DNA from 2 places in the Halobacillus sp. GSS1 genome. Region 1 is predicted to be linked to the other one. Evidence: riboswitches for the same ligand, from Rfam matches in the RefSeq annotation. Region 1 holds a riboswitch; the other holds the start of a gene.
What was found. A riboswitch is a leader RNA that binds a small molecule or an ion and turns the genes downstream of it on or off. The one in region 1 is predicted to bind lysine.
Positions count from the first base shown of each region.

Region 2: linked by a shared signal. The riboswitch ahead of J0K78_RS14485 (Na+/H+ antiporter NhaC family protein) and the one ahead of dapA (4-hydroxy-tetrahydrodipicolinate synthase) in region 1 are both predicted to bind lysine.

Region 1 covers NZ_JAFLHE010000003.1:157,512-161,728, forward strand. Annotated here, with positions in the region: gene J0K78_RS09280 (sigma factor-like helix-turn-helix DNA-binding protein) at 1-161, shown strand, start outside; gene clpP (ATP-dependent Clp endopeptidase proteolytic subunit ClpP) at 177-758, shown strand; gene dapA (4-hydroxy-tetrahydrodipicolinate synthase) at 787-1,683, opposite strand; lysine riboswitch at 1,804-1,982, opposite strand; gene J0K78_RS09300 (hypothetical protein) at 2,724-3,146, shown strand; gene J0K78_RS09305 (MFS transporter) at 3,302-4,217, shown strand, end outside.
Region 2 covers NZ_JAFLHE010000008.1:56,487-60,703, reverse strand. Annotated here, with positions in the region: gene J0K78_RS14490 (sodium-dependent transporter) at 1-105, opposite strand, end outside; gene J0K78_RS14485 (Na+/H+ antiporter NhaC family protein) at 430-1,986, opposite strand; lysine riboswitch at 2,122-2,305, opposite strand; gene yunB (sporulation protein YunB) at 2,360-3,130, opposite strand; gene J0K78_RS14475 (HD-GYP domain-containing protein) at 3,181-4,217, opposite strand, start outside.

The DNA.
Region 1 (4,217 bases):
GTACCCGCTCAGAGGACGATCTTCTATACCAAACCTTGGTTAGAACGCTAACCATACAGGATCCAGCTGTATTGATTGAAAAGATCCCAGTCCTCCTTAAACCAGCTTCCAGAAATCAGCTTCCAGGATCACCTTTAAACGATCTCTCCTTAGCAGCATAAAAGGAGGGAAATCTGATGAATACGATTCCTTATGTCATTGAACAGACGAGCAGAGGAGAGAGGTCCTACGACATCTACTCCCGGCTTTTGAAAGACCGGATCGTTATGGTAAGTGAAGAAATCAATGACCACATGGCCAACAGCATCGTCGCCCAGCTTTTATACCTGGCAGCGGATGACCCGGAAAAAGATATCTCCTTGTATATCAACAGCCCCGGAGGATCGACGACTGCAGGGTTTTCTATCCTGGATACGATGCAGTATATCCAGCCGAATGTACGAACGATCTGTACCGGAATGGCGGCTTCTTTTGGGGCAATGCTTTTGTTGGCAGGTACCAAAGGAAAGCGGTATGCTCTGCCGAATAGTGAAATCATGATTCACCAGCCGCTTGGAGGAGCACGCGGGCAGGCAGCTGATATAGAGATTTCTGCTAGAAGAATCATTAAATTAAGGCAGCATATCAATGAAATCATCGCCGAACGCACGGGGCAGCCTGTAGAAAAGGTGGCAGAAGATACCGATCGTGATTATTTTATGAGTGCGGAAGAAGCGAAGGAATACGGGATTATTGATGAGATTGTCTACAAAAAATGAAAAAACCGCCCATGATGGGCGGTTTTTCTTATGAAGCCTTTACCGCTTCTTTCGGTTGTACTTTTTCAAGTTCACCGAGTACATGCTTTTGTTCTTCTTCTGTAAGCGGCAGGAGCGGAAGACGGACGCCGCCGACCTCTACACCTTTAGCATTCAGCGCTGCTTTCACAGGGGACGGGCTTGGTGCAGAAAAGATGGCATGCATCACAGGAACAAGCTTTTGGTGAAGGCGGGCGGCATAAGCAAAGTCGCCTTCGCGAAAACTTTGGATCATCTCCTGCATTTCATTTCCAATCACATGGGAGGATACGGAGACGATTCCTGTACCTCCAATAGAGATGAATGGAAGTGTATTGGAGTCCTCACCACTGTAAACGGCAAAATCATCGGATGTTTCACGAATGATTGCCGTTGCTGCATCAAGGTCACCGCTAGCTTCCTTAATCGCCACAATATTTTTGATTTGAGATAAACGAATGACGGTATCCGGCTCCATATTGATGACGCTTCTGCCTGGAATGTTATAAAGCATCACCGGAAGTGATGTGGATCTTGCAATCGTAGAGAAGTGCTGGTAAAGACCTTCTTGAGTTGGCTTATTGTAATAAGGGGTCACGAGCATGACAGCGTCGACGCCGATTTCCTCGGCTTTTTCAGTTAAATGGATGGACGCTCTCGTGTTATTGGATCCGGTCCCTGCAATGACAGGAACTCTTCCGTCAACCACTTCGACAACGAACTTGAAGAGACTCACTTTCTCTTCTGTCGTTAGTGTTGGTGATTCACCGGTTGTACCTGCAATGACAAGGCCGTCCGAACCATTTTCGATCAAGTGGTTGACTAACGTTCGGGTTGCATCAAAATCAATGTTCTCTTCTCTGTCAAATGGGGTCACCATCGCTGTTAATACCTGGCCGAAATTCATAACCTCACACCTTTGTTTAGAATTTTGAATACGTTCGAGGTTGTGAGGGCTAGGGCAGTCAAAATAAAAACGGCAGCAACGAGGGCTTCGCTGCTGCCGTAGAAACTTTTAACCGTTCCTGCGTAAGATAGCCCTCCATATAGTTTCCTATATGACAGTTCTGTACTTGTTCAGCAGCAGAACCAGCATCAGGGATATGAGATCCCTTTCGCTTCGGCAATTTCCCCTTTCCACCTTCATCTCAGGAGCTCATTCTCCTCCGACAAGTGTACTTATGTCATTGCACCTCTATCCTTACTTCAAAATCATTTGAAATAAGAAAATATTTAGTTAGTTAAAAGACTATCAAAAAAGTATCCATCTTACAAGTGGTAAGACAAGGGAACAAACAATTCGACAAAATCTCTGAGATTCTTATCTTAAGCTATATAGCAGGATTGTGGAAGACTCAGTTTCGAGATGTTTTCCGGGGTTCGTTGCCAGGATTGAGCTCAGGGGTGGCTGGGAAGCTACTCGCTTTCCTGCGGGGATGACGGCAAGCCTCCTCGGACTTCGTCCTGTGGGGTCTTGCCAGCCAATCCATTCCCGCTGGAGTCTCGCAGCTTCCCAACCACCCCTTTCGATGTAAAGGAGAAACGAACCCATGTACCAAGTTGGGTGGTCTTCAACTATCCAACTGTTAAAGTTATAAAACAATCCGAATCAAGGTTTTACGTACTATGGAGGTCTTCTAATCATCCACTTCCCGTATCCATACGAGCTGACTTTTCAGGAGTAGTTTCGAGAATCTTCCATGGCAAAGGGGCGGAGGGAAACGGTGAGACCCCAGAAGGCGTAGCCTGAGGAGGCTCACCGTTTCCCTCCGCCCCATGGAAAGCAATCCTTTTCCCGGAGCCCCTAGAATCACACGAACATCTCGAAACTGAGTCTTCAAGAATAGAGAGCGTTTCTTAATTAAGGAGAAATGGTGAGGATAGGCACGATTTGTGGGTTGGGTTCTTAATATAGGGTGTATGAGTTTTTTAGAAGGGACGGGTCGAATGAATCAGTATCCAAGTGATTATAGTTACGGGAATCAGGATCGGATCGTTTTCGGCGGTGGTGGGATGTTTAACCCAGGAGCTGGAGGAGGTTTTGGAGGAATGCTTCCCCCGGGCATGTGGGGTGGTGGAACAGGCGGACAGTGGCAGCAGCCGTTTCCGTGGGGAAGTTCAGGCGGTGGAGGATGGCAACCGCAGCCGTCCGTTCCTGGGCAGTGGGTAGGTCCTGGTGGTCTTCCTCCTGGGTACAACGGAGGTTTCCAACCCGGAGGTTCGTGGGGAGGAGCGTTTCCACCATCAGGCCAAAGCCAGCACGATTTGTACCGGACATGTATCAACAATTGTGCCGCACAGTTTGGATCCAATGACCAAGCATATTTTAATTGTATTAATCGCTGCCGTAGTCAATACATGGGCGGCTGATATCCCAGGGGTTTGCAACAAGCAAACCCCTTTTTACATAGATTAGGAGAATTTCAGCCTCGAGGCGGATGAAGATTCATTCCCGGGCACATCGATGAAGGTATGGACCTTTTATACAATGAAATCAACCAATAACATATGAAGGTGTGATTCAAATGACAGTTCATGAAATAGCGTTGCAACAATCAGAAACGGAATCGAAAGAGATTCCGTCCATATTTAAAAATCGAAACTTTTTGCTGCTATGGGGAGCGGCGCTTTTATCAAGCTTCGGTATTTCCTTTTTCCTTTTCTCACAAAGCTGGTATGTCGTCAATGTATTAGGTTTAGAGGCTTCCCTTGGCATTCTATATATTGCTGTCAGTATTCCACGGGTAGTATTCATGATTATCAGTGGAACGGTGGCGGATCGCTTTGATAAGACAAAAATCATGTTTTTGTCAGATTTCATCCGTGGTCTGCTCCTGATTGGTCTTGTCGTCTGGTTTATGTTTGGAGGGATTACGTTATGGACGTTTGTGACGTTCGCCTTCTTCTTCGGCATTCTGGATGCTTTTTTTTGGGCAGCGGAAAGTGCTGTCATTCCTTCAATCATTCATAAAGATAACTTGACGCGAGGCAATTCCATTATTCAAATGACCAACCAGACCTCCTTCATCCTTGCTCCGATGCTTGCCGGGATCATCATTGCCTTTGGAAACTATGAAATTGTGTTTGCGACAACAGCGGTTATGCTCATCGTGGCGAGTGCTTTCATTTTCTTTATGCGTGTACCAAGACTGAAAGGAGAGTCGGAGGAACAGAAAAGGTTTTGGGATGACTTTAAGGAAGGTTTGCTATACGTGAAAAATTCCCGTGTTATTTCACTTGTCGTTCTGACGACAATTTTTATGAATCTCTTCCTAGTCGGTCCTTTGACAATGGGACTTCCGTTATTTGTGAAGACCATTTTAGAAGGAACGGCCATGGATTTCAGCTTTCTTGAAGCAGGTTTGGCTGTGGGAATGCTGCTTGGTTCGATCGTGGTGGGTGTGTTGAATGTGAAAAAGAACCGAGGGAAAATTGGTATGT
Region 2 (4,217 bases), on a different contig from region 1:
ATAAGCTACTGCCGGGAAACGCCAGATGTTACCTAAACCGATGGCTGAACCGACGGCTGCCAGTATGAAACCAGCTCGTGTTCCCCATTGTGCACGATTTTCCATGCGAAAGACCTCCCTGAGTTAAACACCTTAAAAAGATGTTTTTCAATTTTTATTTTTCTGATTATTCTGCTTTAAATTATAACGAGCAACACACAGCTTGTCAAAATAATTTTTTAATTTTCAGAAATTGGAAGGTAAGTGAAAAGACTTAAGCAAAATGAACTACCATATTATGCCTTTGAATCATCTTCAAACAACGGGTGGGCGTGCCAGCCATATTCACTATGACTTTTTTGAAACTTTAATGAAGTGAGTCGGCTGGAAACACAAAAAGAGCAGGAACGGTGACCGTTCCTGCTCTCCAATTAAAACATCTTTTCTTTTTTACTCCGTTGGTTGACTATGATTAAACTTGTGAATGATGAACGCTGCAACTGTAACTATAATTAACGTGAGCAACAGAGGAAGCCAAACTCCACCGGACAGACCTAAAATGACATAACCGATGGAAGCAGCTCCTGCAGCGATAAGGGCATAAGGAAGCTGTGTGAGTACGTGATCGATGTGGTTCGATCCTGCCCCTGTTGAGGAAAGAATCGTCGTATCGGATATCGGTGAACAATGGTCACCAAACACAGATCCCGCAAGTACTGCTGACAGTGCCGGAAGAATCAGTGTAGGATCGGATACTGCTGCAATTTCTCCTGCTATTGGAAGCATAATTCCAAATGTTCCCCAAGATGTTCCTGTAGATAATGCCATGAAACCGGACAGTAAGAAAATAATCAAAGGCAGATAAGCAAGGCTTATGTCTGCTTGAGTGAACTGCTGTGCTAAATATTCTCCGGTTTGAAGCTGGCCGATGATATCACCGATCATCCAGGCGAAAACCAAGATGTAAATCGCTGGTAACATAGCTTTCATGCCTTGACCAAACACTAGAGGGGTTCCTGATTTAGGCTTTGGTTGACTGATATACAGCACAAGAGCAACAAGAACAGAAACAACTCCACCCGTGAACAAGGAGATGTTCACATTTGTGTTGGCAAAGATAGAGAGAAGGTCCACATTGCCTTCTGTGTTACGCACTCCTGTGATAATCATTGTTAACACGGTTCCGACAACGAGTGCTACAATCGGCCAGATTAGATGAGAGATCTTCCCATGGTTATGCTCTTTGAATTCGTCATTCAAATCACCAGGTACATCCCCTTTTTCAGGGTTGTTCAATTCTCCTGTTTCCAAGGCCCGCTTTTCGTGTACTTTCATTGGACCAAAATCCAATCTTAAGTAAATCGTCAGGAATACGAGTAATAGTGCTGCAAATACATATAAATTTGCAGGAATCATAAGCACGAATGCTTCAAAAGCCTGGTACTGCGTAATTTCATTAGCAGCCAGAATACTACCGATTGTTCCAATTATATAAGCTCCCCAACTGGAAATCGGTGATATGACAGTAATCGGAGCTGACGTAGAATCAATATAATAGGCCAATTTAGCCCGTGATACTTTATATCGATCCGTTACAGGGCGCGCCACTTGTCCTACGGCCAGTGCATTGAAATAATCATCAATAAAAATGATGATTCCAAGAATAGCAGGGACAAGTGTCGCTCCTTTTCTCGTACGAATACGTTCAACAGCCCAGCGGCCAAAAGCCCTGCTTCCTCCTGAGGCTGTCATGAAGGCGGTCGTAATTCCTAATAAGAATAGAAATGATAACAAATAAATATTTCCCATATTCAGTGCGCCTTCACTTACAAAGATGTTTGCGAAAATTGACCAGATTAACGACAATCCTCCGCCAATATCCATTTGTGTGATCAGGAATGCTCCTACGATGATGCCGATCCCTAAGGACAGGATGACTTTCCTTGTCAATAGAACAAGGATTAACATTAATACTGCTGGAATTAAAGAATAGATGGTTCCTTCCATAATAGTTCCCCTCCGTAAATCTTGATGTAACGGGATTGGAAGGCTACTGCGGATAAAAATGAGGAATAAAAAAAGACAATGATAGAAAATAACCTACCATTGCCCTTGTAAGTGGCAATTTGATTATCCTCCATTTCGATCAGTAGCGCCCCATGCACCCAAAAGCATGCATGACAGTGTATCTCTTGTTCAGATATACACCAGCGTCGTATAGCTTGACGAACTACAAGACACTTCGGCAAACATCCCCTTCCACCAATTATCGTTGCTTGTCTGGCTCCAATTGATTACTGATGGTGTTTGCACCTCTACCTCACCGATCTGATAAGGTCACGCATATTCAATTCTCAGTAATTCTAACAATTCCAAGCATTTATTGCAAGGGGTCCATTGGATAGGAAAATGATGGATCTCCTTCTCCCCCCATACCACCATAAAAATTAGGAACTTTCCCAAGAATGGTAGCTTGATCAATGGGAATGTTATTGGTTACCACCGTTGTTTCTGTAGAGAACGGAATAACAATCCGGACATTCACTTCAAAATGAATCGTCAATTCAAACAGTGCAGCGTTAATTCCGTACTCTGTCATCTTGATATCGACTTCAGATTGAACGTCTCCAATTACTCTAAGTTGAACAGGTACCTTCGGCCCGAGGTTTGCAAGTAAACTATTGTTTGTCGCTACCCCAATAGGGAGTTCGATGAGTGTCGCTGGCTGTTCCCCTAACTCTTCCTGTGTGCGGTCAGGGTCAATATTTGGCTCCAGAGAGGTGTCCTCCATGGGAAGCTCACCAAGCTCCATCCTCTTTAAAAAATTTTGAACACGTATCGTCGTGTCACGCAGTGCACGGTTAACAACTACAGAGTTCCAACCCATATAAACGATGTTACCTTGGTTATCCTTCTCCATATTGACAAGGTCATTAAATTGTAGATCTTCAGCAATCGTTTTACTGACTGCTTCATTAATGGCATCCCTAGCCAGCTGTTGAGCTTTTGTTTCAGCAATCTCTACGAGAGCCGGTGTCACACCTCGGTTAATGAACCATAGACTTAACGCTGTGAAAAGGGCGAAAAACAGCAGACTAAGCACAATCCTTTTTCCGATCGTGGAACCAGTAGTCGCACTCTTTTTTGGCATAGAACAACCCTCCTCATCTATCTATATGAAAGAAAAGAAGGGTTTAAGCATCAACTTACCGAGGTCAGATGACAATTCGCTATCATAACATTTAATTCTTTAGACAAGTCGATGTCCCGCCCCCTTGTTCCATCTCTTTTAATTTCCCTTATTACGGGGCGATCACATAAGTATGGGTTTTGTTTTACGACGATCGCTTCACGTCCATCATCCAATTGAACAGATACTCCGTTGGGATAGACCGCAATACAACGTCTGAACGCCTCTACCATGTGTTGATCAAATAAAGAACCAGAGCCGGAATACAAGATTTCCAAGCCCTCATGAGGGAGCATAGCCTCGCGATATACACGATTACTTGTTACAGCATCAAATACATCCGCAATGCCCAGAATCTTTCCGAACAGATGAATGTCGTCACTCCTGATCCCACGCGGATACCCTGACCCATCCAGCCTCTCATGATGTTGATAAGCACAATGAGCAGCTAGCAGAGGAATGTTGGGTGTTTGGCGCAGGATTTCAAACCCGTCATCTGTATGAGTTTGAATACGCCTGAATTCATCAACCGTCAATTTTCCTGGTTTAAAGAGAATCTCTCTTGGGACGTTCATTTTTCCCACGTCATGGAGAATCGCCCCAAGTCCAAGTGCCTCCATCTTAGGAGGAGTGAGATGCAACTCTTTTCCAAGAGCAAGCGCGTACATTGTTACATTCAACGAATGAGTGAAGATATAATCATCGTGGGTGAAAACATCCGACAACAAGGAAATGACTTCTCCATTATTGCGTAATTCTTTAATGAGAGAACGTACAACTTCTTGCAATTCGTTGCCTGTTTCCTCTAAAACATAACGGTGTTCAGATACGACAGAGTGATGGATATTGGAAAAAGATTGCTTAATGGAATGGATCGCCTTCATCCGTGTCTTTTCAGCGAGAGGCGAGTCAACAATAATATCTGATGTTCGTCCATCTTCAATATACACATATGTAATGTCAAAGCTTCTTAACCGCTCGATCATCCTAGGTGTAAAAGCGACACCTTGTTGGAGAAGTGCTCGACCATTTTCATTGTAAATTGTTT